DNA from 4 places in the Nocardioides taihuensis genome. Region 3 is predicted to be linked to each of the others. Evidence: predicted binding sites of a transcription regulator. Region 3 holds the regulator's gene; each other region holds the start of a gene.
What was found. Region 3 encodes LexA, which represses DNA repair genes until DNA is damaged. Its sites were predicted from a motif close to TCGAACANNTGTTCGA; they were not measured.

Region 1 (7,718 bases), on a different contig from region 3:
GCCCGCGCCTGCGCGGCCGCCGGCGTGCGGGAGGGACGACGCCCGCCCCCGCGCCCCCGGGCCGCGCGGTGCAGGGCCCGCGCGTGCCGGTCGAGCTCGGCCACCTGGAGCAGCAGGTCGCGCCGGGTCACCCGGCCGCGGGGCTGGACGCCGTCGTCGGCCGGGCCGATCCGGTAGAGGCTGTCGAACCCGCCCGCGAGCACCAGCCGCTCGACCACCGGTCGGGAGACCTGGGTGCGGTGCCAGAAGTCGGAGAGCGAGGCGAACGGCCGCGCCGCCACCACCCGCTCCACCTCGGCCGCGCTGATCCCCTTGACCTCCTCGAGCGCCAGCCGGATGCCGTAGCCGTCGGCCTCCTCCCCGGTGCGCTCCACGGTGTAGTGGCGCGCGGAGGCGTTGACGTCGAGACCGAGCACCGCGATGCCGTGCTGGCGGGCGTCGTCGAGGATCAGCCGCTTGGGGTACATGCCGGGGTCGTGGGTGAGCACCCCGGCCAGGAAGTGCGCCGGCCAGTGCGCCTTGAGCCACGCGGACTGGTAGGTCGGCAGCGCGAACGCCGCGGCGTGGGCCTTGCAGAACCCGAACGACGCGAACGCCTCGAGCACCGACCACACCTGCTCGACCACCGCGAGCGGGTAGCCGCGGGCCAGCGCCCGCGGGAAGAACCACACCCTGGTCTCGGCCATCCCCTCGACATCCCCGAGGGCGCGGCGCTTCTCGTCGGCCTCGGCGTAGGTGAGCCCGGTGAACAGCGCGATCATCTCGATCACCTGCTCGTGGAAGACCACCACGCCATGGGTCGGCCCGAGGATCGGGCGCAGGTCGTCGTGGAGGTAGGCCGAGGCCTTCCACCCCTGCTTGACGTCGAGGTAGGGGGTGATCATGTCGCTCTTGACCGGGCCGGGCCGGAACAGCGAGATGTCGGTGATGATGTCGTCGAAGGAGTCGATGCCCGACTTGCCCACCAGCTCGCGCTGGCCGGGCGACTCGATCTGGAACACCCCGAGGGTGCGGGCGGAGCTGATCATCTCGAAGGTCGTCGGGTCGTCGAAGGGCACCTGCGCCTCGTCGTCGAGGTCGACCTCGACGCCGTCGACCCGGGAGATCTCGGCGACGGCGTGGGCCATCGAGGACTGCATCCGGATACCGAGCACGTCGAGCTTGAGCAGGCCGAGGTCCTCGACGTCGTCCTTGTCGAACTGGCTCATCGGGAAACCGGCGTAGGACGCCTCGACGGGGGTGCGGTCGAGCAGGGTGGCGTCGGAGAGCAGCACCCCGCACGGATGGACGGCGATGTGGCGCGGCAGCCCGTCGAGCCGCTCGACGAGGCGGAACATCAGGTCGAGCCGCTCCTCCCCCAGCCCGGACGCCCGCAGCTCGGGCAGCTCGCGCAGCGCGACCCGGGCGTCGCGGGCCCGGATGTGCGGGAAGGCCTTGGCGATCGCGTCGGTCTCGCCGGGTGGCATGCCGAGCGCGGCACCGACGTCGCGCACGGCGTGGCGGACCCGGTAGGTGTCCATCATCGACACGCACACGCAGCGCTCGCCGCCGTAGCGGTCGAGGATCGCCTCGTAGACCTCGAGCCGGCGGGCCGACTCGACGTCGACGTCGATGTCGGGCAGCGCCTCGCGCAGCGGCGAGAGGAAGCGCTCCATGAGCAGCCCGTGGCGCAGCGGGTCGACCCCGGAGACGCCGAGCAGGTAGTTGACCAGGCTGCCGGCCCCCGACCCGCGGGCCGCGCAGCGCACGCCGAGGTCGCGGATCAGGTCGGTGACGTCGCCGACGGTGAGGAAGTACGACGCGTAGCCCAGGCCGCGGATCACCTCGAGCTCGTCGTCGAGGCGCTTCCAGATCCGCTGCCGCGGAGCCGAGCCGTAGCGCCGGCCGACCGCACCCTCGCACCGGGCGCGCAGCAGCGCGTCGGCGTCGGCCGACCTCCCCGCCCCGCCCGCCCCGCCCGCCGCACCGGCGGCCAGCTCGAACTCGGGGAAGTGCACCTCGCCCAGACCGAGGTCGGAGCGCGGGTCGAGGGCGCAGCGGTCGGCGACCGCGCGGGTGGCGGCGAGCAGCCGGTGGGCCTCGTGCCCGGGCTCGCCCAGCCCGGCGGCCCGGCAGATCTCCTCGGCCACCTCGAGCATCTGCTTGCCGGACTTCATGAACCCCTCCGCGTTGCCCCGCACCCCGGTGGGCCCGACCCGGCGCAGGTCGACCGACCCGAGGGCGACCAGGCGGCGGGAGGCGTCGAGCACGTCGCAGACGGGTGCGTCGAGGCGGTCGGCGTAGCGGACCGCGTTGGTCAGCACCGCGGTCAGGCCGGCGCGCCGGGCGATGCCGGCCATCCGGGCGGCGTGCGGGGAGGTGCCGGGACCCCAGGTGCCCTGGTGGGCGGGCAGCCGGTGGGAGACCAGCTCGACGAGGAGGTTGGCCCGCGGCACGACCGCGGACCAGCGCTCGAGCACGGCCGCCGCGAGGTCGTCGCGGCGGTGGGTGGCCGCCATCCCCAGCTCGGAGCCGGGGCCGAGCAGGACCAGCACGTCGCCCGAGGCGAGGTGGGGGGCGAGCAGGTCGAGGTCGGCGACCGGGGCGCCGCGCTCGCCGGCGAGGTGGGTGGCCGAGACCAGGTGGCACAGCGCCGACCAGCCGGCCCGGCCGGCGGCCAGGAAGGTGACCCGGGGCAGCTCGCCGCCCGGCCCGGCGGTCTGCTCGGGGTCGCGCTCGCGGAAGGCGCCGCCGCGCACCGGCGTGCGGGGACGCGACCGCTGCTGCGGGAGGTGCTGGGGGGTGGTCGGCCGGCAGGCGAGGTCGACGCCGAGCACCGGGCGCACCCCGGCGGCGAGGCAGGCGCGGGCGAACTTCACCGCGCCGTAGGTGCCGTCACGGTCGGTGAGCGCCAGGGTGTCCATCTCCTGCTCGACGGCCCGCTCCACCAGCGTGTGCGGGTGGGAGGCGCCGTAGCGCAGGGAGTAGCCGGAGGCGACGTGGAGGTGGACGAAGGGGTCAGGAGACACGCGTCCCCCAGCCGGTGCCGTCGGGAGCGTGGCCGGGAACGGTGCCGGGAGCAGGGCGGGCGACGGCCACCCGGTCGCCCAGCGGCGGGTGCGGGACCAGGCCGAGCGCCTGCTCCACCACGGCGAGGAACCGGTCGGCGTCGCGCACCAGGTCGTCGGCCTCGCGCTCGCTGACCGCCCGGGTCGAGCCGGCCTCGGCCGCGGCCCGCTTGGCGGCACCGGCGGCGAAGAACCGGGCCCACTCCTCCAGCTCGGGGGCGACCTCGACCAGCAGCACCCAGGCGTTCTTCTGCGGGCGGCGGCGGGCAGGGGCCGGGCGGGCCCGCGCAGCGAGCAGCGCGGCAGCAGCACGGAGCGCGGCGACGTGGGCGCAGGCGTAGCGGGCGGGGACGTCGGTGGCGGTGATCGCCTCCCGGAGCGAGCCGGCGGCACGGTCGAGGTAGGCGTGGGTGGTCGCGGGCAGCCCGAAGGGGTGCGGGACGTCGGCGGGGCTCGGGTCGGTCACGTCTCGTCCTCCCTCAGTCCGCGCAGCCGACGAGCTGCCAGCGGCCGTCGGCCCAGTCGAAGGAGAGGTCGAAGACGCCGGCCCGGTCGGGGCCGCGCCCGGCCTCGACCCGCCACAGCTCGCGCTCCTGGAGCAGGTCGGCGGCCGGGAGCGCACCCCCGTCGCCCCCGCCCGCCGGCTCGTCGGAGCCGATCACCGCCCGCGCCCCGGAGGACTGCCACCAGGGACCGGTCTCCACCCAGTGCGCGAGCACCGCCCGCACCTTCCAGAGCCGCCCGTGCCACACGAACTGCTCGGGTCCCTCACCGGTGTGCCCGGGCCCGCTCACCCATCCGCGGCGCACCTCCACGGGGTCGTCGTAGCGCCTCACGTCGTCGCCTCCCACGCCTGCTCGACCCCTCGGACGACCCCCGGTCACCCCCTGCCCGGACCGGCCGATGACGCCGCCCCGGCTCCGGCGGAGGCGGGGGTCGAGGTCGCCTCCGCCGGAGGGTGTTCGAACACGTGTTCGAACGAGACCACGGTACACCGGCCCACGGACAGGGCGTCAAGGAAAGAGCGGGGCAAAGTCACGACGAGGTCCCGGGAGCCCGCCGAGCCCGGACCGGGAGGGTCAGGCAGCAGCGGGGCCGCGCAGGAACGCGGTCGTCTCGCGGCGCCAGAGCAGCGCGCCGACCCCCACGTCGACGAGCGCGCAGGCGACCGCGAGCGCGACGAAGAGCGGGGGCGGGTCCTGGCGCACCAGCACCACCATGGTGAAGGCGAAGAACGCCGCGAGCAGGGTCAGCCCCCAGCGGGCCTCGCGGTGACCGCCGCGGAAGAAGACCAGCAGCACCGCCGCCAGCAGGGCGTAGGTCACGAAGAGCACGACGGCGACCGGCGCGAAGGCAGGCGGCTCGATGCCGGTGGGGTGCCGGCGGTACCACTCGTCGAGCAGCTCGTCGCGCAGCAGCACGGTCAGCACCGTGGCGAGGCCGGTCAGCACGACGAGCCCGACCTGGGCCAGGCTGGCCGCCCGGACCGTCGGCGGCAGCGCGCGTCGGGTGCCCCGCATGCCCGCAGCCCCTCTCTCGTCCCGCTCGACCGTCGTCCCGTCCAGCACCCGAGGTCCCCCTCTGTCGCCGATGCCGCTGTCACCGTCGGTGTCGATGGTGCCAGAGGTCGTCCGTGACCGGCGACCGGCATCTCGCGCGACGGCACCGGCCGTCGACACTAGGGTCGGTCCATGACCAGCGAGCCCACCCCCGAGCACCCCTCGATCGCCCGCTTCCGGGCCGAGCACGCCCGGCTCGGCGGCACCGGCGACATCGTGGTGCTGCCCGACACCGTGCACACGGCCGCGCTGGCCGCCGCCGCGCTCGGGTGCGAGGTGGGGGCGATCGCGAACAGCCTGGTCTTCGACGACCACGGCTCCCCCGTGCTGATCCTCACCTCCGGCGCCCACCGGGTCGACACCGCGCACACCGCCGCCGCCATCGGCGCCGGGAAGCTCGCGCGGGCCACCCCGGAGTTCGTCCGCGAGCACACCGGCCAGGTGATCGGCGGGGTCTCCCCGATCGGGCACCCGCGCCCGGTGCCGACGTACCTCGACGCCTGGCTGCAGCGCTACGACGTCGTGTGGGCCGCCGCCGGCCATCCCGCGGCGGTCTTCTCCACGACGTACGCCGAGCTGCTCGCGCTGACCGGCGCCACCCCGGTGGACGTCGAGCAGGGGTAGGGACCCGGTGGACTCGCTCGCGCTGGTCTTCTCCAGCGGCTGGGCCAGCGGCGTCAACGCCTACCTGGTCGTGCTGGTGCTCGGGCTCGCCGACCGCTTCGGCGACGTCGCCGGGATCCCCGACGCGCTCGGGCGCACCGACGTGCTGCTGGCGGCCGCGGTGATGTTCGCGCTCGAGTTCGTGGCCGACAAGGTGCCCTACCTCGACTCGGCCTGGGACGCCGTGTCGACCGTCATCCGGCCCACGGTCGGCGCGGTCGTGGGCGTGCTGATCGCCGGCGACGCCGCCACGCTCGACCAGGCCGTCGCCGGCGTCGTGGGCGGTGGCACCGCGCTGCTCTCACACACGGTCAAGGCCAGCAGCCGGCTGGCGATCAACAGCAGTCCCGAGCCGGTCAGCAACGTGACCGCGAGCCTGGCCGAGGACGTCACGGTGCTGGCGCTGATGTGGTTCGCCGTCGAGCACCCGCGGGCCGCCGCGGCGATCGCGGGCGTGCTGCTGCTCGTCGGGCTGGTCGTGGTCTACCTCGTGGCCCGCCTGGTCCGGCGCGGCTGGCAGCGGCTGCGCGGCCGGCGGACGCCGCCACCGACGGGTGGTCCGGGAAACCCGGTCGTGCCCGGCGGCACGGCTGGCTAGCCTCCGGCCATGACGACCTCTCGGGCCGCGCACGACCTCGCCGACCCGCCCACGCGCGACGCCGCCGTCGAGCGCCTGGTGGCCCGGCACGCCGGGCGTCCGGTCGTGCTCGGCCCCGGGGTGCTCGCAGGCTTCACCGACGCCGTGGCCCGCCACCGGGCCCGCGGGAGCCGCGTGCTCGTGCTCTCCACGACGCGTGGCGCCGGTCCGGTCCCCGACGCCGACGCGTGCGAGGTCGTGGAGCTGGCGCTCGCCCCCGCCGACTCGGTGACCGACGAGCTGCGGCAGCTCGACGCTCTCGCCCACGACCTGCCGGAGGAGGTCGTCGCCGCGATCGAGGCGTTCGACCCCGGCCACGAGGCGGTCTGGTACCCGGGCAACTTCGTCACCACCGACGAGCCGCTGCTCGGTCGCGAGCTGCTCGGTGGGCGGCCGCGGGCGTTCCTCGCGCTCGAGGACAAGCTGCTCGCCGACGAGGTCTGGGCGGCCGCAGGCGTCCCCCACGCGCCGTACCGGATCGTGCCGGCGCGGCTCGAGGACCTGACGGCGGCGAGCGACGCGCTCGCCGGGCAACCGGGCGGGCTCGGCACCGTCTGGTCGGGCGACGCCCGCGACGGCTTCAACGGGGCCGGCAACTACGTGCGCTGGGTGGTGGACGAGGCCGACCGCGCCGAGGCGTTCGCGTTCTTCGTTCCGCGCTGCGACCGGGTGCGGGTGATGCCGTTCCTCGACGGCGTCCCCTGCTCGATCCACGGGATCGTGCTGCCCGACGGCACGGCGGTCTTCCGGCCGGTGGAGATCGCCAGCCTGCGCGACCCGGGGCGTCGGCGGTTCCTCTTCGGCGGCCTGTCGTCGTGGTGGGACCCGCCCGCCGCCGACCGCGAGGAGATGCGCGGGCACGCCCGCCGGGTCGGTGAGCACCTGCGCGAGCGGCACGGCTACCGCGGCGCGTTCGGCATCGACGGGGTGCTCACGGCCGACGGTTTCCGCCCGACCGAGCTCAACACCCGGGTCTCGGCCGGGCTCACCCAGCTCGGCAAGGTGGCCGGCGAGCTCGTGCAGCTCGTGCACGACCACCTCGTCGCCGGGCACGACACCGGGCTCGGGTACGCCGACGTCGAGTCGCTGCTGCCGCTCATGGACGCGCAGCGCAGCGGCCGCGCGGTCGCCGTCGGCGAGGGCGGCTCGGTCGGCGGGTCCGACGAGTACGCCGTGGCGTGGGACGGCCGGCACCTCACCCGGGTGGAGGAGCCGACCGGCAACCGCCTGGTGCTCGGCGACACCCCCAGCGGCTTCTTCGCCAAGATCGAGCCGTGCGCGGCCCTGGGCCCCGGCGACCGGCTCGGCCCGCTCAACGCCGGGCTGATGCGCCACCTCGACGCGACCCACGGCTCCTCGTTCGGCGACGCGGAGGCGGCGCCCGACCTGCGGTGAGCCGGGCGCCCGCACGCCCTAGGCTCCCGGCATGGCGCGGGTGGTGGTGGTCGGCGGCGGCTTCGGCGGACTCGCCTCGGCCGCGCGCCTGGCCAAGCAGGGCCACGCGGTGACGCTGGTCGAGCGCTCCCCCACCCTGGGCGGCGCGCTCGCCACGGTGCGCGCCACCGCGGCAGCGGGTGACTTCGTGTGGGACGCCGGGCCGCACGCGACGCTGCTGCCGGCCGTGGTCCGCGACCTGTTCCGCAAGACGGGGCGGCCGGTGGAGAAGGAGCTCGAGCTCGAGCCGCTGCCCTCGATCCGGGAGCACCGGTTCGAGGACGGCAGCCGCGTGGTGCTCACCGGCGGCTCGCGGGCCGCCCAGATCGCGGCGTTCGACGGGCTCGGCGCCGGGCTCGGGCGCGCGTGGGCCGACCA
Region 2 (7,718 bases), on a different contig from region 3:
GACGACGGGTGGGTGGTCGCGCACGACCGGCACAGCCGGGCGATCGCACCCCTCGTGGCGGTGGTGTACGGCGCGCTGGTCGTCGGCGCCGTCGCCGTGCTCGCGACCGACGTCACGCCCGCGAGCCTCGCCGCGGTCGTCGCCGCCGCCGTGGCCGTGCTGACCACGGCCGGGCTGGCCGCGCCGCTGCACGGGCGGCTGGGGCAGCGTGACCAGCGGCTCGTCGTACGCCTGCTGGCCGCCGACCGGGTGCGCCTCGGCGCCGCCGTGGTGGCCGCGCTGGCCGCGTCGCTGGCGGCCGTGGCCCGCTGGTGAGCAAGGGTCGCGGCGGCCGGCCACCTGGCCGCCGCGACCGTCCGGGGGTACTTCCGGTCAGGGAAGGGTCACGTAGCCGTGGCGCATCTTCCACAGGAAGTACTTCTCGAAGCCGAGCTTCATCAGGTGCGCCTGCGGGCCGGGGATCAGCACCCCGTGCTTGCGCGGCGGCAGCATCTTGTCGGCGAGGATGATCACGCCGTTGTTGCCGGCGTCCATGACGCAGACGGCCTTGATGTCGCCGAACGCCTTCTCCGCCGAGGGCACCTCGCCCTTGACCTGCGAGGCGATGTTCTTCGCCGCGACGTGGGCCATGGCCTCGGTCGGGAAGCCGGTCTTCGGCAGGCCGACGGGGGTGGGCGTGGTCCACGGGACGTCGACGGCGGCCGCGATGCCGACGGCGTAGACGTCGTCGTACTTCTCGGTCTGGTAGGTGTCGCGCACCTTGACGTAGCCCTTCTCGTCGGCCAGCCCGCTGTCGAGCAGGAAGTCCTGACCGAGGAACGGCGGCACGACCATCGCGTACTTGAAGGGCAGCGTCTCGCCGCTGCCGAGCGCGAGGGCTCCCTCGTCGACGTGCTCGATGCCGACGTTGATCCGCGACTGGATGTTCTCCTTGCCGAGGAACATGCCGAGCATCTGCTCGCCGTGCGGCAGCCCGCCGATGCCGAAGTGGCCGAGGAACGGCTCGGAGGTGACGTAGGTGAGCTTCACCCGGTCGCGCAGCCCGGCCTTCTTCAGCTGGTAGGAGGTGTTGAAGAGGAACTCGTACGCCGCGCCGAAGCAGCCGGCGCCCTGGGTCGCGGCGACGACGACGTCGCCGGGGTCGTCGAGGAACTTCTTCCACTGCTCGCCCGCACGCTCGGCCTCGGGCAGCGTGGTGATGGTGACGGCGTTCTCGCGGAAGCCGGGTACCACGTCGGTCTTGTTGCGGTAGCCGGTGGCGATGACGAGGTAGTCGTAGCCGAGCGACCGCCCGTCGTCGAGCTGGACCTGCTTGGCCTCGGCGTCCACGCCCGTGGCGGCGTGGTGCTCGAAGTCGATGTCGTGGTTGTCGAGCGTCGGGCCGATCGGGAACGTGACGTCCCCGCGGTCGCGCTTGCCGAACGGCAGCCAGATCAGGCTGGGGTTGAACAGGAAGTGGTCGTCCTTCGACACCACCGTGACGTCGACGTCTCCCTCGAGCTCGTGCTTGACGGCGAGGGCCGCCGTCAGTCCTCCGAAGTTCCCTCCGAGGACCAGGACCCGCTTGCGCATGACTCCTCCTTGATGGCCTTGTACGGAGGACGCTAATACCCCCAGGGGTATCACGGCAGAGGCGAAGGTCCCGTCTCGTGGAGGGACGTCAGTCGCGCAGCAGGCCCTTCAGGTACGCCGCCTGGCCGGCGTGCTGCGCGCAGTCGTCGGCGACGCTGACCAGCCGCACACCGAGGGTGACGGGCGGGTCCCACCGCTCGTCGACGACGCGGTCGAGGTCGTGCGCGGAGAGGGTCTGCACGAAGGCCACGGTCGCCTCGAAGGTCGCGTGGTGGTACTGCTCGAGCAGGTCCGCCGGCGCCCGGACCAGCGCGACCTGCTCGCTGGTGTGCCCGTAGCCGTGGTCGGCGACGTCGAGCGGCAGCCCGAACCGGTCGGCGTACCCCTGGCCGGTCCACACCTGCTCGGCGCCGGCCACGTCGGCGACGTGGTCGTCCTGCACCCGGGTCAGGTGCCACACCAGCCAGGCGATCGAGTTGGCGTCGGGCTTCGGCCGCGCGAGGAGCTCGTCGTCGGTGACGTCGGCGAGCAGGGACCCGATGTTCCCGGCCGTGCGGCCGAGGGCGTCCACGAGGAGGTCGGCAGGAGTCATGCCCCCGAACGTACGCCGGTCGACGTCGGTCGAGCCTGTCGAGACCACGTCGGCGCGCTGCAGAGCCGGCGGCCCCTACAGTGCCGCCATGGGCTCGAACCGCCTCGAGGCGTTCAGCGACGGCGTCCTCGCGATCATCATCACGATCATGGTCCTCGAGCTCGAGGTGCCCGAGGGCCACGAGTGGTCGGACCTCTGGGACGCGACCGGGCTCGGGCTGCTGACCTACCTGCTGTCGTTCGTCTACATCGGCATCTACTGGAACAACCACCACCACCTCTTCCAGATCTGCGACGAGGTGGACGGCGGCGTGCTGTGGGCCAACCTGCTGCTGCTGTTCTCGCTGTCGCTCTACCCGTTCACGACGGCGTGGATGGACGAGTCGGAGCTCGCGCAGGTGCCGGTCGTGGCCTACGGCATCAACCTGCTCGCCGCGGGTGCGTCGTTCTACGTGCTCGAACACATGATGGCCCGCCTGCCGGGCCAGCGGGACAAGCTGCGTGAGGCCTTCGGCCGCACGACCAAGGAGCAGCTCTCGCTGCTCCTCTACACCCTCGGCATCCTGCTGGCGCTGTTCACCGAGCCGTGGGTGGGGCTGGTGCCGTACGTCCTCGTGGCGCTGATGTGGGTCGTCCCCGACCGCCGGGTCGAGCGCTACCTCGCGCGCCAGGCGGAGTGAGGCGCCCACCCTCGCCGTTCTGACCTCGGAACGTAGGTAGTGCGGGTCGGCTACCCATGAAGAGGACCTCCGGGTGAGGCGTGGAGCTACCTGGCACCCACCTTCACCACGACAGTCTGCGTACCCCACGCTGAGGCGACCCTGACCCCGGCGAGGCGACTGCGTCTTGCCCAGCTCGTCGTCGACAAGCGCTGATCCCATGCCCGAGCGGGCCGAACGGTTCTCGGCCAGCGTCGCCCGCCGTCATGCGCGCGTTGCGGTACCGCAGCTCGGCAAGAACGGCATGCCAACCGTTCCTCCCGACCACACCAGCCCAGGATGCGCGAAAGTCTGACGCAAATCTTGATCGAACTTGTGCTCGAATCTTGACGTTCCGGGGTCGGAAGTGTCGGTGGTCGCTGGTTGTCTGGACCACATGACCACCACCGTCGAGACCGACTGGGCGCTGCCGGGGCGCACGGCCCCGGAGCCCCCGGTGCGTCCGGGGCATCCGGTGGCGGCGGCGGTGGCGCGGTTGCATGCCGAGCTGGACGCGTTGGCCGAGACGCCGGTGTGGAGCCTGGACGGCGGGCAGGTCCGCGACACGCTCGCGGAGGTGACCCGGTTGGCGGCGCGGGTGGCCGAGCTGGAGCTGCGACTGGTCGCCCACGCCGACCGGGTCGGTGCCGGCGAGGCGGTGGGTGCGACCACGACCGGTGCCTGGTGGGCGGTAGCGACCCGGCAGACGCGTGCGGTGGCGCATCGCAGGGTGAAGCTGGCGGTGGCGCTGGACGGGGAGCACGAGCCGGTCTTGGACGCCCTGGCGCAGGGGCGGGTGCTGCCGGAGCAGGCGCGGGTGATCGTCGACGCGGTGGACGCGCTGTCCCCGGTGCTGGTGGACCCCGAGGTCCGGCAGGAGGCACGCCTTCACCTGATCGCCGCGGCGGGGGAGCATGACGCGCAGGCGTTGAAGGTCCTGGGGCGCCGGATCCTGGAGGTCGTCGCCCCGGAGGTGGCCGAGGCCCACGAGGCGCGGCTGCTGGAGGCCGAGGAAGCCCAGGCGAACGCGTCGGCGCGGTTCACGATGTCCGAGGACGGCCACGGCCGGGTGCACGGCCGGTTCACCCTGCCCGCCCTGCAGGGGGCGATGCTGCGCACCCAGCTCGACGCCCTGGTCCACGCCCAGCACACCGGAGACACCGGTGACACCGGAGACACCGGTGACACCGACACGAAGGCCCAGCCGCTGCCGCACCGGCGCGGGCTGGCGTTCGCGGCGTGGGTGGAGCGCTACCCCGTGGACCGGTTGCCGGCCACCGGCGGTGGGGTGGCGGCCACGGTGGTGGTGACCATGACCGTCGAGTCGCTCCTGGGTGGGCTCGAGGCCGCGGGCCTGTCGACCGGTGGGGTGATCTCCGCGGCCCAGGCGCGTCGTCTGGCGTGTCAGGCGGGGATCATCCCCGCCGTGCTGGGTGGGAGGTCGCAGGTCCTCGACCTCGGCCGGAAGCGCCGCTTCCACACCGAACCGCAACGCATCGCGCTGGCCCTGCGCGACGGTGGCTGCACCGCCGTGGGCTGCGACCGGCCACCGGCCGCCTGCCAGGCCCACCACGACACCGCCTGGTCCCGGGGTGGAGGCACCAGCGTGGAGAAGGGGCGCCTGCTGTGCCGACGCCACCACACCTGGATCCACGACCCCCGCTTCACCCACACCCCCCGACCCGACGGCAAGGTCACCTTCCACCGGAGGACGTGAGGGTCACGGCTCAGCGTGACGGACGGCGCCGGGCGAACCGGCGACGGGGCCGGCGGGCGCGCGACTCGCGCGCCAGGCGCAGCTGCTCGGCGTGACGGGCGTGCTGGAGACGGCTGGCGATCTCCGCCCTGGCGAGGTCGTGGTGGAGGTTCATGCCGGGACTTCCTCTCGTGTTGTGGTGCTCGTGGTGATGGTGGAGGTGGAGCGGGCGGTCAGGTGCGAGGCGACCCAGGCGGCGTCGTGCTGCACGAAGCCGAGGAGCGAGGAGCCGCGGGTGTGCTGCCACGGCAGGCCGACGAACCAGAGGCCCGGGGCCGGGGTGCGGCCGCGCTCGTGGACGACGCGGCCGGACTCGACGACACCGGGGACGTCGATCCAGGCGTGGTCGGTGCGGAAGCCGGTCGCCCAGACCACCGCGGCCGGTCGGGCCACGCCCCCGGTGGCGAAGCGGACGGCGTCGGGCGTCGCGGCCACCACACGGGGGCGGACGTCGACACCGGCGCGGCGCAGGCGTCGCAGCGGGGTGCCGATCACCAGGTCGCCGCGCTCGCGCATGCGGCGGGCGAGCGGGGAGTCCGCGGTCCGGGTGACGACGCCGAGCCGGGTCAGCCACCAGAACAGGTCGCGGCCCAGCAGCCGCTGGGGGAGCTCGAGCGGCGGACTGCCGGCGGAGAGCGTGACGTCGCGGGTGGCGGACAGCTCGAGGGCGATCTGCCGACCGGAGTTGCCGTCCCCGACCACGACGACCGGGCCGTCGGGCACGGACGCCGGGTTGCGGTACGCCGAGCTGTGCATCGAGACGACGTCGGGGCCGAGACGGGACGCGATCGCCGGGACCACCGGCACCTGGAAGGGACCGGTCGCGACGACGACCTGCGGCGCGCGCAGCCTGCCGTGGGGCGTGTGCACGACGTAGGTGCCGTCGACGCGCTCGAGGCGCTCGACCGGGTGCTCGAGCAGCACGGGCAGGGCGAAGCGCGCGGCGTAGGACGCAAGGTAGTCGGCGACCTCGTCCTTCGTCGGGTGGCTGCCGGCCGGCGCCGGGAACGCCCACCCGGGCAGGCCGTCGTGCTCGGCCGGGGTGAAGAGCCGCAGGGAGTCCCAGCGCTCGCGCCAGCTGCCGCCGACCTCGTGGCCGGCGTCGAGGACGACGAAGCGCAGCCCGCGGCGGCGCAGGTGGTAGGCCGTGGCGAGGCCGGCCTGGCCGGCGCCGATCACGATGGCGTCCAGGTCATCGGGGACGTCGAGCGCGTCGTGCTGGTTCATGGCGGGTCCTCCGGGGTGGTGGCTGATCGGGTGTCCCCACGCTAGGAATCCGGGGCACCGGGTCGCGCCGGTGAAATCACCGGGATCCGCACCCGGCGGACCGGCGCCGGGACCCGGCCGAGAACCCGGCGATTTCCCCGGCGCGACCCCGGTGGTCCCGGACCGACGCTTCTGGGACCGGCGGCACCCGAGCCGCCCCGATCCCCAGGAGCTCCGATGTCCACCACCGAGGCAGGCACCCACCCGCCGCACGGCGCCCACCCCGTCCCCGTGGAGGTACGACGCCCGTGGACCGTGCTCGGCCTGATGCTGGCCGCGCAGTTCATGGTCGTGCTCGACGTCAGCGTCGTGAACGTCGCGCTGCCGAGCATCGGCGACGACCTCCACCTCAGCAGCTCGTCCTACCAGTGGGTGGTCAGCGCCTACGTCCTCCTCAGCGGCGGCCTGCTGCTGCTCGGCGGGCGCATGGCCGACCTGTTCGCCCGCCGCCGCGTCTTCCTGACCGGCCTCGTCGTCTTCACCGGCGCCTCGCTCGCCAGCGGCCTCGCCGACTCCGCCACCGCGCTGATCGCCTCGCGTGCCGCCCAGGGCGCCGGCGCCGCCCTGCTCACCCCGGCCGCCCTGTCGGTCGTGATGACCACGTACGCCGGGCGCCAGCGCGCTGCGGCGCTCGCCGTGTGGGGCACGGTCGCCAGCATGGGCATCGCCGCCGGCGTGCTCTTCGGCGGCCTGCTCACCAGCGCCCTCGACTGGCGCGCGGTCTTCTTCGTCAACGTCCCGATCGGCGTCGTCGTGCTCCTCGGCACCCTGCGCAGCGTCCCTGCCGGGGGCGGCGCGAGGGCCGGGGTCCGTGACCTCGACCTGCCCGGCGCCGTCACCCTCGTCGGCGGCCTGGTCGCCCTCGTCGAGGCCGTCGAGTCGGTGGGCAGCCACGGCTGGGACTCCCCCCGCACGCTGGTGTGCGCCGCGGTCGCGGTGGTACTGCTGACGGCCTTCGCCGTCGTCGAGCGCCGCGTCACAGCCCCGCTCGTGCCGCCGCGCACCTGGCGGGTCCGCTCGCTGGTCTCGGCATCCACCGTGATGGCCGGCGTCACCGGTGCCGTGGTCGGGGCGATCTTCCTCAGCTCGCTCTACCTCCAGCAGGTGCTCGGGTCGTCCGCGGTCGTGACCGGCCTGCAGTTCCTGCCCCTCGCCGCCGCGATCACCGTGAGCGCCGCGGTCGCCTCGCACCTGCTCCCGCACGCCGGCCCGCGCGCCCTGATCGCGGCCGGCCTCGTGGTCTCGGCCGCCGGCGCCCTGCTGCTGTCGACGACCGGCGCCGACGCGACGTACGCCGCCGACGTGCTGCCCGGCTTCCTGGTGCTGGGCGCCGGCGTGGGCCCGATGTTCGTGGCGATCTCGGTCGGCGCGATGGGCGACGTGCCCGCCGAGGACTCCGGCCTCGCCAGCGGCGTGATGATGACCGGCCACGAGGTCGGCGCCGCGATGGGCGTCGCGCTGGTCACCGTCGTCGCCGGCGACCTCACCACCCGCGCGGGCCTGGTCTCCGGGTACGCCGACGCCTTCGTCGCCGTCGCCGTCCTGCTGCTGGCCCTGCTGGTGCCGACCGCGCTGGTCCCCCGCCGCACCGCCGCCGGCGCCCACAGCCACGGCCACGGCCACCACTAAGCATTACCGTTGCATACCCAGAGGGGGTATGCTACGTTCCCCGTCACACATACCCCCTAGGGGTACCAATCAAGGAGAGAGCAGATGACCGAGAACACCGTCCACACCTACGCCGTGACCGGCATGACCTGCGACCACTGCGCCCGCGCCGTGCGCCAGGAGGTCGGGGCCCTCCCCGGCGTGACCGCCGTCCACGTCGAGGTCGC
Region 3 (7,718 bases):
GTGGTCCCGGCGAGCCGGACCGACGGCGGCTACGCCTGCTTCGCCAGCGTCCGCCGCCCCAGGGCGACGAACAGCGGCATCCCCTTCTGGGAGATCGAGGGCGCCACGGCCGTGGCCCGCACGAGGAGTCCCCGGTGGCGGGGCACCGAGCGGACGACGCGCCGGCCGCCGAGCAGGTCCACGGCCTCGCGTGCGACCTCCTCGACCGGGAGGATCCGCCCGCCGGAGTGGGCGAGCTGCGTGCCCAACGAGCCGGCGGTGTGCCCCTCCACCAGCATCGCGGTCTGCACGACGTCGGGACACAGGGCGTGCACCCGGACGTTCTTCGGCGTCTCGGCGTCGACCGACATCGAGATCGACACCACGGCGGCCTTGGTGGCGGCGTACACGCTGTAGCCGGGCACCGGGCCGAGCCCGGCCAGCGAGGCGGTGTTCACGATGTCGCCACCGTCGGGTCCGAACGTCGCCAGCGCCGCGCGCATCCCCCACATGGTGCCGAGCACGTTGACCTCGACGAGGCGGCGCACCTGTTCCTCGGTGTTCTCCGAGAGCCGGCCGTCGTCGCCGACGCCTGCGTTGTTGAACCACGCCCGCAACCGGCCGTGCCGGCTCGCCTCCTCGGCCACGGCGGCGTGCGAGGCCGCGTCACGGATGTCCTGCTCGAGGCCGGCGAGCGCGCCGATCTCGGCAGCCGTGTCGGCGGCCATGGCCCCTTGGACGTCGGTGACCACGACGCCGTGGCCGCGGGCGACCAGCTGCTCGGCGATCCCGCGGCCGATGCCGCGGGCGCCCCCGGTGACGACGCAGACGCTCTCCATGGCGGGAGTCAACCACCCGATGACGGTCCCCGCGGTCGCTGACCGCCCTACGGTGGCTGCATGCCAGACCACCGGGTGGCCGCCGTCGAGGACAACCTGCTCGACTTCTTCGGCAGCTGCGCCGACCTCCCGGTGCTCACGCGCGAGCCGTGGGACGACGTGGCGGCGTACTGCTCCCCGGTTCCCTTCCCGCTCTTCAACGGCATCACCGGCGCCCGGTTCGCTCCGGGCCAGGAGACCGACCGGGCGCGCGCCGTGCTGGAGCGGTACGTCGCACGGGGGTTGCCCGCGTTGTGGTGGACGACCCCCTCGACCAGCTCCCCGGCGCTGGAGAGGGTCCTCGTCGAGCACGGCTGGACGCGGGAGGACGTGCCCGGCATGCACCTCCCGGTGGCCGCCCTCGTCGACCGACCGCCTCTCCCCGGAGTCGGCCTCACGACGGTCGACCTGACCCGGTCGCCGGAGCCGTTCGTGTCCACGATGCTGGCGGGCTTCGGCATGCCGCCCGAGCTGGCCGGGGACTTCGGGGCGGTCTTCGGCCACCTCGACCCCGACCGGTGTGTGAACGTGGTCGCGACAGTCGACGGCGAACCGGCGGCGACCGCGACGGGGTGGCGCCAGGCAGGGACGATCGGCGTCTACAACGTGGCGACAGTCACGGACCACCGGGGGCGGGGCCTGGGCAGCGCCATCACCGCTGCCGTCGTCGCGATCGGCCGCGAGCGCGGGGACACCGACGCTGTGCTCCACGCCAGCGAGATGGGGCGGCCGGTCTACGAGCGGATGGGATTCGCCGCGGTGTGCACGGTCCCGCAGTTCGTCTGGCTACCTTCCTGACGCGGTCGTGCCCTTTGGCCCTGCCCCTCCCCCGCCTGCTGCGTTGTGATGGGAGGTGAGGGGTCGGTCCGGCACGCCTGTGGATGACGGGAGAGCCCGATGGCAGCAGTGATCTCCACCCGTGGACTGGTGAAGGACTTCGGCCCCCGCATCCGGGCGCTCGACCACCTCGACCTCGAGGTCGGGGCGGGCGAGGTGCACGGGTTCCTCGGCCCCAACGGCGCCGGCAAGACCACGACCATCCGGGTGCTGCTCGGGATGCTGCGCGCCGACGCGGGCGACGTACGCCTGCTGGACGGCGACCCGTGGCGCGACGCGGTGACACTGCACCGCCGCCTGGCCTACGTGCCCGGCGAGGTGAACCTCTGGCCCAACCTCACCGGCGGCGAGGTGATCGACCTGCTGGCCAGCCTGCGCGGCGCGACCGCGACCACCCGGCGCGACGAGCTGCTCGAGCGCTTCAGCCTCGACCCGACCAAGAAGGTGCGCGCCTACTCCAAGGGCAACCGGCAGAAGGTGGCGCTCGTCGCGGCGTTCGCCTCCGACGTCGAGCTCTACCTGCTGGACGAGCCGACGTCGGGCCTCGACCCGCTGATGGAGGCGGTCTTCCAGGAGGTCGTCGGCGAGCTGCGCGCGGACGGCCGCAGCATCCTGCTCTCCAGCCACATCCTCTCCGAGGTGGAGGCGCTCTGCGACCGGGTGACGATCATCCGCGACGGCCGGGCCGCGGAGTCCGGCACGTTCGAGGAGCTGCGCCACCTGACCCGCACCTCGGTCGCCGTCGACACGCGGCACCCGCTCCCCTGCGTCACCACGTGGCCCGGCGTCCACGACGCGCAGGTCCACGACGGCCACGCGGAGTTCAGCGTCGACCCCGCCGAGCTCAACCACGTGCTCGCGCGGCTGGTCGTGCAGGACGTCACCGCGCTGACGACATCGCCGCCCACGCTGGAGGAGCTCTTCCTGCGCCACTACGACACCGAGCCGACCGAGGTGGGGGCGCAGCCGTGAACGGCTTCACCGGTACGCCGCGCCTGGTCCGGCTCGCCCTGCGCCGCGACCGGTTCGTGCTGCCAGCATGGCTGCTCGGCATGGCCGCCTTCCTCGCGGCCACCACGGCGATGTTCGAGGACAGCTACACCCGGCACCCCGAGCTGCTCGTCCCCGACACCCTGATCGTCGTCGAGAACCCGGGCATGCGGGTGCTCGGCCTGGTCACCGGCCCCAGCGTGGGCGGCTACACGATGCACCGCGACGGGCTGACGCTTATGGTCCTCGCCGCCGTGCTGAGCGTGCTGACGGTCGTGCGGCACACGCGGCAGGCCGAGGAGCTCGGGCGCGAGGAGGTGCTGGCCTCCGGTGTCGTCGGCCGGTACGCCTCGCTGGCCGCCGCGGTCCTCGTTGCGGCAGCGGCGGACGTCGTGCTGGCGCCGCTGCTCGGACTGGCCATGGTCGTGGCGGGGCAGCCGGTCGCCGGGTCGATGGCCGCCGGCGCCTCGGTGGCGCTGGTCGGCCTCGTCTTCACGGGCGTCGCGGCGATCACCGTGCAGCTGTCCTCGACGACCCGCGGCGCGACCGGGACGGCGAGCGCGGTGCTGGGCGTCTCGTTCCTGCTCGCGGCGCTGGGCAACATGCTCGGCACCGTGGACTCCGCCGCCCTCCGCGTCACCAGCGCGTGGCCGGCGTGGCTGTCGCCGATCGGCTGGGGCCAGCAGGTGCGGCCGTACGGCGGCGACTCGTGGTGGCCGGTCGGGCTCGCGGTGCTGGTGGCCGCGGCGCTGGTCGGGGTCGGCGTCGTCCTCTGCGGCCGCCGCGACGTCGGCAGCGGTCTCTGGCCCGAGCGCACCGGCGCGGCGCACGCGAGCCACGCGCTGCTCAGCCCCACCGGGCTGGTGTGGCGGCTGCAGCGGTCCGCGCTGGTGGGGTGGGCCGTCGCGATGCTCGGCTTCGGCCTCGTCTTCGGCGCCCTGAGCGAACAGGTGCAGGGCCTGACCGGCGACGCGGCGGAGTGGTACGAGACCTTCGGCGGCGACGTCGACGTGCTGGGCGCGTACTGGGCCTCGATGGTGCAGATCGCCGGCACGGCCGTGGCGGGGTACGTCGTCGCGCTCCTGGTGCGGCTGCACCACGACGAGTCGCAGGGCGTGCTCGAGCCGGTGCTCGCGGGCAGCGTCTCGCGCCTGCGCTGGCTGGGTGCGTACGCCGTGAACGCCCTGGTCGGGGCGGCGCTGCTGATGCTGGTCTTCGCCGGCGCGATGGCGGCGACCGGTGCCGCGGCGGTCGGCGGCGGCGCCGAGCTGGCCGGCGACCTGCTCGCCGCCGCTCTCGTGCAGCTGCCGGCGATCGCCGCGCTGGGGGCGGTCGTCGCACTGGTGGTGCTGGTCGTGCCGCGGATCGCCGTCGGGCTGTCGTGGCTGCTGTTCGTGCTGGTCGTCATGGTCGGGCCGATGTTCGGCCCCTCGCTGGGGCTGCCGGCCTGGGTCTGCGACCTCTCGCCGTTCACCCACGTGCCGAACGTGCCGGCGGTGCCGGTCGAGGTCGTGCCGCTGGTGCTGCTGGCGCTCGTCACCGGCGTCGTCGCGGCGGCCGCCGGCGCAGCGCTGCGCCACCGCGACCTGTCGCTGCCGGCGTGACGCGCCCCGACACGCCGTTCGAACAGGTGTTTGAAATCGACTGCGTCCCGCCACTAGGTTGAGGGGACCAGCCGTGGACCCTGCACAGCCGACCGGGAGGCATCAGCCGATGGCGAAGAAGACCGTGACCGAACTGCCCGACGGGCCGGCCGACGCCACGGGGCTGACGCCGCGCCAGCAGCGGATCCTGGCCCACATCAAGGACTCGCTCGACACCCGCGGCTACCCGCCCAGCATGCGCGAGATCGGCGAGGCGGTCGGGCTGACCAGCTCCTCGAGCGTGGCCCACCAGCTCAAGACGCTGGAGCAGAAGGGCTACCTCAAGCGCGACCCCCACCGCCCGCGCGCGCTGCAGGTCTTCCTGCCCGACGCCGCCGCGAGCCGGCGGGCGGTCGGCAGCGCCGAGGAGTCGGCGTACGACGAGACCGGCGTGGGCGACGCGATGCCCGCGGCGTCGTACGTCCCCGTCGTGGGGCGCATTGCCGCCGGCGGGCCGATCCTGGCCGAGGAGCGGGTGGAAGACGTGTTCCCGCTGCCCAAGCAGCTCGTCGGCGACGGGCAGCTGTTCCTGCTCGAGGTGCGGGGCGACTCGATGGTCGACGCGGCGATCTGCGACGGCGACTACGTCGTGATCCGCCAGCAGCCGACCGCCGAGAACGGCGAGATCGTGGCCGCGATGATCGACGGCGAGGCCACCGTGAAGACCTTCCAGCGCAAGGCCGGGCAGGTCTGGCTGCTGCCGCACAACGACTCCTACGAGCCGATCGACGGCACCCACGCGACCATCCTCGGCAAGGTGACGGCGGTCCTGCGGCGCGTCTGACCGGCCCGACCCCGGATCACCTTCCGGTCACGACCCGGGGGTCGGCTGGCGCCGTGTCGGCGCGGGGCGGTTGAATCAGGCGTCCACGAGTCAGGAGACCGGATGCCCTCGCCCCGCCAACACCGCGCCACACGCCTCACCGCCGCCCTGTCGGCCGTCGCCCTCGGCCTCGGCCTGGCGCTCGTCGCCGGCGCCGGCCCCGCCGCCCAGGCCGCCGACCGACCCGACGTACCGACGCCGGCGCAGCAGGCACTGGCCCGGGCGCAGGCGCTGTTCGACGGCACCCCGGCCACCGACCGCTCCGGCGGGGCCGCGTCCGGCCCGGCCGACGCGACGCTCGCGCTGCGTGACCTGTGGGCCCTGCGCGGCCAGCTGACCGGGGCCGACCGCGCCGCCGCCGACGCACTCCTGGCCAGGCCCGCTGCCAAGCGGAAGGCCTGCACGCCACGGATCTGCGTGCACTGGACACCGAGCGAGGTCAGCAAGAAGGATGGGGACAAGAACGGGCGCCCCGACTACGTCGACAAGGTGATCGGCAACGTCGACGGCGTGCACCGCCACTACGTCAAGGCCGGCTACCGCGCGCCCAAGAGCGACCACGGCCGCGGCGGCAACAACAAGACCGACATCTACCTGCGCGATGTCGGGCAGTTCGGGCTCTACGGCTACTGCGACAGCGACGCCAAGTACTTCCCCAGCCCGAGCAACCACTCGGTGTGGGCCTTCTGCGTGCTCGACAACGATTACAAGTCGAGCCAATTCCCCCAGAACACACCTCTCGAAAATCTGCAGGTGACCGCAGCACACGAGTACTACCACGCAGTCCAGTTTGCCTACGACTTCCTCGAGGACGACTGGTTCATGGAGGCGAGCGCCGCGTGGGCCGAGGACGAGGTCTACGACGCTGTCAACGACAACAAGCAGTACCTCGCCAGCAGCCCTTTGACCCAACCCGACATCCCTCTTGACTCCGCCGCTGACATCGAGGTCTACGGCGGCTGGATCTGGTTCCGCTACCTCACCGAGAAGAACCCCTCGCTCAAGGGCGGGATGCCGGTGCTGCTGCTCCGCATCTGGCAGGCCGCCGACAGCGTCGGCAGCGGCACCGACCGCTACGGCGTGCAGGCGATCCAGAAGGTGCTGAACGGCAAGGGCAGCTCGCTGCGCGACGAGTTCGCGCGCTTCAGCGCGGCCAACCTGTTCGCGCAGACGGCGTACGACGAGGGCACGGCGCAGGCCTACCCGGAGGTGACGCCCGACTTCAACGCAGGGCTGTCCGACGGGCAGGCCTCCTCGCCGAGCGGGACGCTCGACCACCTGACGGCCGCCACGCTGAGGTTCCGGACCCAGGGCACGACCTCGGGGGCGACCCTCGCCGTGAGCATCAACCTGCCCGACACGACACGCGGCTCGGCCGCCGTGGTGACGGTGAACGGCAACGACGGCAGCCACACGCCCGAGCTGGTCGCCCTCGACGCCAACGGCAACGCCGACACCGAGGTGGCCTTCGGCGACGACGTGGTCACGTCGGTCGACGTCACCCTGGTCAACGCCAGCACCCGGTTCCGCTGCAACCAGGGCACCAACTTCTCGTGCAACGGCACCCCGCAGGACGACGGCCTGACCAGTTCCGCGAGCGTCGAGGTGCTCGTGCCCTGATGGACGGTCGGTGACCCCGGGCTGAACATCCCGGGGTCACACCGGCCAGGTCGTCACCTCGGGCCCGGGCCGCTCGTTGGCCGGGCGTGACTCCCTCCCACCCGACCCTGGACCGCCGCACCGTGCTCGCCTCGGGGGCGGCCGGCGCCGCGCTCGCCGGCGCCGCCGGCCTCGCCGCAGGCGCTCCCGCGCGAGGCGCTCCCGCCGCGGCGCGCCCGACAGCCGGGAGGCCCTCCCGCTCCGCCCCGGTCTTCGCGCACGGCGTGGCCTCCGGCGATCCTTTGCCCCGCGCCGTGCTGCTGTGGACCCGGGTGACCCCGACCGCGGCGGCGCAGCCCGGCTCGGGCGAGGGCCCGCGGGTGCGGGTGACCTGGGAGGTGGCCCGCGACGCCGCGTTCCGCCACGTCGTACGGCGGGGCGTGGTGGAGACCGGCCCCGACCGCGACCACACCGTCAAGGTCGACGTCGGCGGCCTGGCGCCGGCGACCTGGTACCACTACCGCTTCCGCTGCGGGGGCGCGACCAGCCGCACCGGCCGCACCCGCACCGCCCCGGCGCCCGACGCCATGCCCGACCACCTGCGCTTCGGCGTCGTGTCGTGCTCCAACTGGCAGGCCGGGTGGTTCAGCCCCTACCGCGGACTGGCGGCGCGCGACGACCTGCACGCGGTGCTGCACCTCGGCGACTACGTCTACGAGTACGGCCCGGGCGAGTACGGCTACGGGACGGCCGACACCGACATCCGGCCGCACGACCCGCCCCACGAGATGGTGTCGCTGTCGGACTACCGGCGCCGCCACGCGCAGTACAAGACCGACCCCGACCTGCAGCGCCTGCACGCGGCGTACCCCTGGATCGTGACGTGGGACGACCACGAGGTCGCCAACGACCAGTGGCGCGACGGGGCGGAGAACCACAGCGACGACGAGGGCAGCTACCGCCGGCGGC
Region 4 (7,718 bases), on a different contig from region 3:
TTCGTCGAGGTCGAGGGCGCCGGCGACTACCTGCCGCCGTACGCCGGGAACCTCGACATCATGACCGCCGCGGCCGCTCGCGTGGGCGAGTCGATGGCCCGGTCGCTCGCCCCGTCGGTCGAGCTCGTCGAGACCACGGAGGCAGCACGATGACCGACCTGGACACCCTGGCCCGCACCTGGTCGGGCGCCCACGGCGACGAGCCGTGGGGCGACCTCGACCTCCGACTGACCGACACCTGCCTGCGCGACGGGTCGCACCACAAGCGGCACCAGTTCACGGCGCAGGAGGTGCGCGACATCGTCGGGGCGCTCGACGCCTCCGGCATCCCGGTGATCGAGGTGACCCACGGCGACGGGCTCGGCGGGTCGTCGTTCAACTACGGCTTCTCGCGGACGCCGGAGCAGGAGCTGATCCGGATCGCCGCCGAGACCGCGACGCGCGCCCGGATCGCCTTCCTGATGCTGCCCGGCGTCGGCACCAAGGACGACATCCGGGCCGCGCAGGACAACGGCGGCCAGATCTGCCGGATCGCCACCCACTGCACCGAGGCCGACGTGTCGGTGCAGCACTTCGGGCTGGCCCGCGAGCTCGGGCTGGAGACCGTGGGTTTCCTGATGATGAGCCACACCCAGCCGCCCGAGGTGCTGGCGAGGCAGGCACGGATCATGGTCGACGCCGGCTGCCAGTGCGTCTACGTCGTCGATTCCGCCGGTGCCCTGGTGATGGAGCAGACCGCCGACCGGGTGGCTGCCCTGGTGGCCGAGATCGGGGACGTCGCGGACGTCGGCTTCCACGGCCACGAGAACCTCGGGCTCGGCGTCGCCAACACCGTGATCGCGGCCCGGGCCGGCGCCACCCAGATCGATGGGTCGGTGCGCCGCTTCGGCGCCGGCGCCGGCAACACCCCGCTCGAGGCCTTCATCGGCGTCTGCGACAAGCTCGGCTGGCGCACCGGGGTCGACTTCCTGCAGGTCGTCGACGCCTCCGAGGACGTCATCCGTCCTGCCATGCCGGAGGAGTGCCGGCTCGACCGGATGACGCTGATGATGGGCTACGCCGGCGTCTACTCCTCCTTCCTCAAGCACGCCGGCAACGCTGCCGAGCGCTACGGGGTCTCGGGTGCGCAGATCCTGCTCGAGGCGGGCCGCCGCAAGCTGATCGGGGGGCAGGAGGACCAGCTGATCGACATCGCGCTGATGCTGAGGGCCGAGGCCGACAAGGAGGCCGCCAACTCCTGAGGGCGTCAGCGGGCCGGCGCCGTCCACAGCCGGGCGTCGGCCACGAGCTCGCCGTCCCCGGCTCCGCCGCCGCTCCAGCGTTGCCCGCCGAAGACGACGAGGTCCCGACCCAGCGCGGTGCTGGAGTCGTCGTACACGTCCTCGCGGTCGGGCGGCGCCGGCACCGCCACGAAGGTCAGGGCGGTGCTGTCGTAGACGTACACATCGCCCGAGGCCACCGAGCCGGCGCTGCCCGGGAGGTCGTAGACGGCGCCGTCCCGCTCGAGGACGCCACTGACGTTGTCGTGGCCACCGCCCTCGTCGGGGAGCGGCGACCAGGTCCAGGTACCGGGGTCGAGGACCCAGCCGGGCGACTCACCGAAGTGCCCGTCGAGCACCGGGCCGCCGTCTCCGGGGAACAGCTGGTAGCCCGGTCCGGGCGCGTCAGGGAGCCTGGTCCACGCCTCGTGGCCGAGGTCGTACCGCGCGGCGAGCTTCGGCGGGTTCTTCCCGGCGTCGACCCCGGCGGTGGGGGAACCGGCCAGCACGAGCTGGTCGCCGACCGGCACGACGAAGCGGTCGAAGGTGCGCGGCAGCGGGTCGTCCGGCAGCCGGCTCCAGGACGACCGCGCGGGGTCGTAGGCCAGGTCGGGAACCTCGCCGTGCTCGTCGCTCCCCGCGTAGACCACGAGGTCGCGCCCGGCGGCGGTGACCTGGCGGTAGCGCTCGTCGCCGGGCACGCGGCCGCGGTCGTCCCACCGGTCCGCGGTGAGGTCGTACGACAGGAGCCGCAACGGGCCGCCGCAGTCCGGCCCCGCGGCACAGCCGGTCAGCAGGTACGCCGTGTCGCCGACCGCAGTGGTGTCGTGCGACGTCGCCCGGACCCCGAACGGTGGCGGGCTGATCGGGCGCCACGCGTCGGCGGCCGGGTCGTAGACGGCGCCGTCGTCGAGCAGCGGCGCCTCCGGCAGGGCACAGTCGGCCATGGGCGGGCAGAGGAACTCCCACCCGCCGACCACGAGCACCTGGCCTCCGACCCCCACGACGACCGCGTCGTCGCGCGGCGACAGCGGCGCCTCGGGCAGCGTGTGCCAGGCGCCGGTCGCGCGGGCCCCGGAGCTGTCGTCGCCCGCCCCGCAGCCGGTGGCGGAGAGCGCGACGGATGCCAGGAGGACCACGACGCTGCCCGTGGCTGTCGCGCGAGGGGTCCCCATACCGGTCCGACGGGCGGGGCGTCGGATCCGTTCCGTCGTGCAGGTGCCGCTGTGGACGAGCGCGACCGGTCGCCCGATGATCCCTGCGTGGCGTACCTGATGGCCGGGCAGCTGAGTGAGCTGGACCGCCTCCAGCTGCAGTCGCGTCTCGTGGCACCGGGCGGGATCCTGGCACTGGAGGACCCGGACACGGCCTCCTGGACCTTCTCGCCCGACGCGCCCGCGGCGCGGCGACTGGTCGCGCTGATCCTGCGGGCCTTCCGGTCAGCTGGCGGCGACTTCGACGCGGGGCGCGTGACGTTCGACCTGCTGCGGGCCGCTGGTCTGGAGCCCGCCCTGCGGGCGGACATCGTCGCCCTCGAACCCGGACACCCCTATCTCCGGTTGCCGCTGCAGTTCGCGGCGTCGTTGCGGCCACGACTGCTGGAGGAGGTCGCGGAGCCCGAGCTCGACGCGCTGCTGGCCGAGGTCGAGGCCGAGCTGAGCGATCCGGAACGGCGCGGACTGACCTTCACCCTCGTCCAGACCTGGGCCGTGCGGCCCTGAGGCGACGCCCGCCGCGGCCGCGGCGAGGGTCGGGAGGAGGAGCCGGAGCTGGCGTTCGAGCTGCTGCGCCGGGCCTGGGGGCGGGGCTGCGCGCCCGAGGCTGACGCGGCTGGGGTTCGAGGAGACGGGGCGCACGGAGGCGGACCCGCAGCGCGGCACCAGGCTGTTCACGGTCAAGCAGCTGTGACACCTTGCGCAGTATCCGAAAGTATGTTTGAATATGGACAGAGACAGTCCAGATCGCCGGAAGCGGCGGCTTCGCCCACGAGGCGCACTGTCTTCCGTACGTGGTGGACCCGGCACAGCCCCGGGCGATTCGTCTTGTCGACTCGTTCTGCTGAGGCCCGTCCATGTCCCTGCTCTCCTGCCCGCCGTCGCACCCGGTGCTCGCGCTGGTCGACGAGCTCGACGCGCTGCTGGGCAGGGCAGCCGACGTCGATCCGTCCTTCCTGACCACCGCGCACACGGAGGCCGCGCTGGTCGGCCTGAGCCGGCTGGGCGACCGGCTGGCCGAGCTGCGGCTGCGGGTGCTCGCAGCCGCGGGCGACGTGGCGGCGGAGCACGGGTCCCGCGACGCCGCGACGTGGGTGGCCGCCGAGGTCGGGCTCGACCGGCGACAGGCACGAGCCGACCAGCGGTTGGCGGAGGCGCTGGTCCGGCGGTGGGGCGGGGTGGCCCGCGCGGTGCGGGCGGGGACGATGAGCCTCGCGCAGGCCGAGGTCGTCGTGCGGGCGCTGGACGACCTGCCGACCGACCTGCCGCCCGGCGTGGCCGACCGGGCCGAGGCGCACCTCGTCGCGGAGTCCGGCACCTTCGCGCCCTCGGAGCTCCGGATGATGGGCCGCCGGGTGCTCGACGTCGTCGCCCCCGAGGTCGGCGAGCGCCACGAGCTGCTCCTCCTCGAGCGCGAGGAGGCGCTGGCGGCCCGCCTGACCAGCCTGACGACCCGTCGGCGGGGCGATGGCACGACCGAGATCCGCGCACGGGTCGCCGACGGGGTGGCCGACCGCCTGCTCACCTACCTGCACGCCTTCTCCTCGCCGCGGCGCGCGGCCACGACCGACGGCGCCAGCCGGCAGCGGTACGACGTCCGCCTGGGACACGCCTTCGGCGCCTTCCTGGAGTCCGTCGACACCAGTCGGCTGCCGTTGCACGGCGGCGACGCCACGACCGTCGTCGTGACCGTGGAGCACGAGGCGCTCGCGACCGGGCTCGGCACCGCGCTCGTCGGCGACCAGCCCGTCAGTGCGGGGGAGGCGCGGCGGCTGGCCTGCACCGCGCACGTGCTCCCGATGGTGCTCGGCGGCGACTCCGAGGTGCTCGACCTCGGCCGGTCACGTCGCCTCTTCTCGCCGTCCCAGCGCAAGGCGCTGGCGGTGCGCGACCGCACCTGTCGCGCCCGGGGCTGCGACATCCCGGCGGCCTGGTGCGAGGCCCACCACGCGGGCGCCCCGTGGGTGGCGGGCGGGGCCACCGACCTGGCCGACGGGCTGCTGCTGTGCAGCTTCCACCACCACCGCGCCCACGACCGGCGCTACGTCACCAGCCGGCTCGGGCGGAGGGTGCAGTTCCACCGGCGGACGTGAGGGACTACCGCCAAAACGAGAACGTGTTCTAGTATTGCCGTGCCCGCACCACGACAGGAGATCCCCATGCCGGTGACCGACGTCTCCGACGCCAGAGCCGTGCTCGACGGCGTCCGCGACCTGCTGCCGACGTTCCGCGACCGCGCCGACGAGGCCGAGCGGCTCCGCGTCGTCCCCGAGGCCTCGGTGAAGGAGCTCGAGGAGACGGGCTTCTTCCGGCTGCTCCAGCCGCGGCGCTTCGACGGGCTCGAGGCGGACCCGGTGACCTTCTACACGGCCGTCCGCGACATCTCCTCCGCGTGCGGCTCGACCGGCTGGGTCGCCAGCGTGGTCGGCGTCCACCCGTGGCAGGTCGCGCTCTTCGCCGACGAGGCGCAGCAGGCGGTCTGGGGCCACGACACTGCGACCCGGCTGTCGTCGTCGTACGCCCCGACCGGCAAGGCGGTCGTCACCGACGGCGGCTACACGCTGTCGGGCAGGTGGAGCTTCTCCTCCGGCTGCGACCACTGCTCGTGGGTCCTGCTCGGCGGGCTCGTCTTCAACACCGACGGACAGGTCGTGGACTTCAAGACGTTCATGGTGCCCCGCGAGCACTACCAGATCGTCGACGTCTGGAACGTCGTCGGACTGCGCGGCACCGGGTCCAACGACATCGTCGTCGACGAGGTCTTCGTGCCCGAGGCGTTCACGCTCAGCATGAGCGACACCGGTCGCTGCTTCGGCCCCGGCCAGGAGCAGAACACCTCTGACCTCTACAAGCTCCCCTTCCACTCGATCTTCACCGGGACCATCACCACGCCGATCGTCGGCATGGCGAGGGGCGCGTACGCCGAGCACGTCGAGATGCAGCAGAAGCGGGTGCGCGCGGCGTACCTGGGGGAGAAGGCGAGCCTCGACCCGTTCGCGGCCGTGCGCATCGCCCGAGCGTCCTCGGAGATCGACGCCGCCTGGGCGCTGCTGGTCAACAACATCCGCGAGGAGCAGGAGCACGTCGCCCGCGGGGAGAAGATCCCGCTCGCGCTGCGGCTCAAGGTCCGCCGCGACCAGGTCCTCGGCACCCAGCGGGCGATCGACGCGATCGACGCGCTGTTCGAGGCCTCCGGCGGTCGGGCGCTGGCCGAGGGCACCTACCTCCAGCGGGCCTGGCGCGACGCCCACGCCGGTCGCGTGCACGCCGCCAACGACCCCGAGCGCGCCCTGCAGATGTACGGCGCGCACGAGTTCGGGCACAAGGTCGACCCGGGGATGTACTGAGTGACGCTGACGAGGGAGTCCACGCGCCGTACCGCCCGGGTCAAGACCGAGGCGGCCGGCGAGGTCTCGCTGAGCTGGCACGAGGCCGGGGAGCCGTCCGGCCTCGGCGGCGGGCTGCCGCTGGTGATGCTGCACGGCGGCGGCCCGGGCGCGAGCGCGTGGTCGAACTTCGGTCGCGCCCTGCCCGGGTTCGCCCACGACTTCCGGACGCTCCTGGTCGACCAGCCGGGCTTCGGCGCCTCCGACAAGCCGCCGGTGGTCGGCAACTACTACCGGTTCGCGGCCGACCTCGTGGTCGCCCTGCTCGACGAGCTCGGCCTCGAGCGGGTCCACCTGCTCGGCAACAGCCTCGGCGGCGGTACGGCGATGCGGCTGGCGCTCGAGCACCCCGGCCGCGTCGGGCGGCTGGTGCTGATGGGCCCGGGCGGCCTGTCGCTCAACGTCTTCCACGCCGACCCGACCGAGGGGGTCCAGCGGCTGATGGACTTCGCCGGCGACCCGACCCGCGAGCGGCTGCGTGCCTTCATCTCGACGATGGTGGTCGACCAGTCGCTGGTGACCGAGGAGCTGGTCGAGGAGCGCTTCGCCGACGCCACCGCCCCCGGGGCGCGTGAGGCGATGGCCTCGATGGGCATGTCGTTCTGGAATCCCGAGACCGCCGAGGACGGCATGCTCTGGCGCGAGGCGCACCGTCTCCGCCAGCACACCCTGCTCACCTGGGGCCGAGAAGACCGCGTCAACCCGCTCGACGGCGCGCTGGTCGCGCTCAAGCTGATCCCGAAGGCCCAGCTGCACGTCTTCGGCCGCTGCGGCCACTGGGCGCAGATCGAGGCCGCCGAGGAGTTCCGCGAGATCAGCACGGCCTTCCTCGCCCGTCACGTCGAGAGGACCGGTTCGTGATCGACATCCGGAGCATGGGCTACGTCCGGGTAGCCAGCACCGACCCGGGGCAGTGGCGGACCTTCGCGGGCAAGGTGCTCGGCCTGGCCGAGGGGCGCGGCCCCCACCCCGACCACCAGTACTGGCGCATCGACCAGGTCTCCGCGCGGCTGGTCGTGGTGCCCGCCGAGGTCGACCGGCTCGAGGCCACCGGCTGGGAGGTCGCCGACCACCGCGCGCTCCAGGACGCCCGCGAGCACCTCGAGAAGGCCGGCGTCGCCGTCGAGGACGGCACCCGCGAGGAGCTCGAGGACCGCCGGGTGCAGGAGATGGTCCGGTTCCGCGACCCGTGGGACAACGTCTTCGAGCTCTTCCACGGCATCACCTACGAGTCGCGGCCGGTGGTGACGCCGTACGCCGCGACGTTCGTGACGGGCGACCAGGGCATGGGCCACATCGTGGTGCCGGTGGACGACGACGTGGAGGCGCTGCGCTTCTACACCGACGTGCTCGGCTTCCGGCTGCGCGACTCGATGAGCATGCCGGGGGAGTTCGTCGGCAAGGAGCCGGGGTCGAAGGTGTGGCTGCGGTTCCTCGGGGTGAACCCCCGCCACCACTCGCTCGCCTTCCTGCCGATGCCCAACCCGGCGCGGTGCGTGCACATCATGCTCGAGGTCGACCGGCTCGACGACGTCGGCCGCGCCCTCGAGCGGGTGCGCAGGTACGGCGCCCCCCTCTCGGCGACGCTCGGGCGTCACATGAACGACGAGATGGTCTCGTTCTACGTGCGCTCGCCCGGCGGCTTCGACGTGGAGCTCGGCACCGACGGCCTGCAGGTCGACGACAGCCGCTGGGTGGCCCGCGAGTCGACCGCGGTCTCCTACTGGGGCCACGACTTCGGCGTCGGCTCGGGGTGACTAGCGTGGGGGCCATGCCGTCGTCCGAGGGAGTCCCGCCGACCCCGGACCCGCGAGACCTCTCGATCCCCGAGGGGATGAGCCCCGACGCCCGCGAGACCT

Region 1: the regulator LexA is predicted to act here: its motif matches at 4,010-4,025, upstream of ACFPGP_RS19840 (DUF6504 family protein).
Region 2: the regulator LexA is predicted to act here: its motif matches at 3,190-3,205, upstream of ACFPGP_RS12690 (HNH endonuclease signature motif containing protein).
Region 4: the regulator LexA is predicted to act here: its motif matches at 3,183-3,198, upstream of ACFPGP_RS18540 (DUF222 domain-containing protein).

The regions. Positions count from the first base shown of each region.
Region 1 is NZ_JBHSKD010000027.1:387,079-394,796, forward strand. Features, by position in the region: gene ACFPGP_RS19830 (DNA polymerase III subunit alpha) at 1-3,008, opposite strand, end outside; gene ACFPGP_RS19835 (SAV_6107 family HEPN domain-containing protein) at 2,998-3,513, opposite strand; gene ACFPGP_RS19840 (DUF6504 family protein) at 3,527-3,883, opposite strand; gene ACFPGP_RS19845 (hypothetical protein) at 4,127-4,567, opposite strand; gene ACFPGP_RS19850 (YbaK/EbsC family protein) at 4,739-5,230, shown strand; gene ACFPGP_RS19855 (DUF4126 domain-containing protein) at 5,238-5,867, shown strand; gene ACFPGP_RS19860 (hypothetical protein) at 5,877-7,301, shown strand; gene ACFPGP_RS19865 (phytoene desaturase family protein) at 7,333-7,718, shown strand, end outside.
Region 2 is NZ_JBHSKD010000012.1:39,457-47,174, reverse strand. Features, by position in the region: gene ACFPGP_RS12710 (hypothetical protein) at 1-315, shown strand, start outside; gene ACFPGP_RS12705 (NAD(P)/FAD-dependent oxidoreductase) at 373-1,572, opposite strand; gene ACFPGP_RS12700 (mycothiol transferase) at 1,661-2,164, opposite strand; gene ACFPGP_RS12695 (TMEM175 family protein) at 2,253-2,843, shown strand; gene ACFPGP_RS12690 (HNH endonuclease signature motif containing protein) at 3,259-4,578, shown strand; gene ACFPGP_RS12685 (hypothetical protein) at 4,589-4,732, opposite strand; gene ACFPGP_RS12680 (flavin-containing monooxygenase) at 4,729-5,844, opposite strand; gene ACFPGP_RS12675 (MFS transporter) at 6,061-7,512, shown strand; gene ACFPGP_RS12670 (heavy-metal-associated domain-containing protein) at 7,597-7,718, shown strand, end outside.
Region 3 is NZ_JBHSKD010000018.1:76,253-83,970, reverse strand. Features, by position in the region: gene ACFPGP_RS14305 (SDR family NAD(P)-dependent oxidoreductase) at 30-818, opposite strand; gene ACFPGP_RS14300 (GNAT family N-acetyltransferase) at 879-1,655, shown strand; gene ACFPGP_RS14295 (ABC transporter ATP-binding protein) at 1,755-2,666, shown strand; gene ACFPGP_RS14290 (ABC transporter permease) at 2,663-4,288, shown strand; gene lexA (transcriptional repressor LexA) at 4,398-5,111, shown strand; gene ACFPGP_RS14280 (MXAN_6640 family putative metalloprotease) at 5,214-6,770, shown strand; gene ACFPGP_RS14275 (alkaline phosphatase D family protein) at 6,857-7,718, shown strand, end outside.
Region 4 is NZ_JBHSKD010000027.1:102,659-110,376, reverse strand. Features, by position in the region: gene ACFPGP_RS18560 (acetaldehyde dehydrogenase (acetylating)) at 1-153, shown strand, start outside; gene dmpG (4-hydroxy-2-oxovalerate aldolase) at 150-1,241, shown strand; gene ACFPGP_RS18550 (Kelch repeat-containing protein) at 1,247-2,398, opposite strand; gene ACFPGP_RS18545 (hypothetical protein) at 2,522-2,980, shown strand; gene ACFPGP_RS18540 (DUF222 domain-containing protein) at 3,331-4,566, shown strand; gene hsaA (3-hydroxy-9,10-secoandrosta-1,3,5(10)-triene-9,17-dione monooxygenase oxygenase subunit) at 4,633-5,820, shown strand; gene hsaD (4,5:9,10-diseco-3-hydroxy-5,9,17-trioxoandrosta-1(10),2-diene-4-oate hydrolase) at 5,821-6,720, shown strand; gene hsaC (iron-dependent extradiol dioxygenase HsaC) at 6,717-7,616, shown strand; gene ACFPGP_RS18520 (flavin reductase family protein) at 7,631-7,718, shown strand, end outside.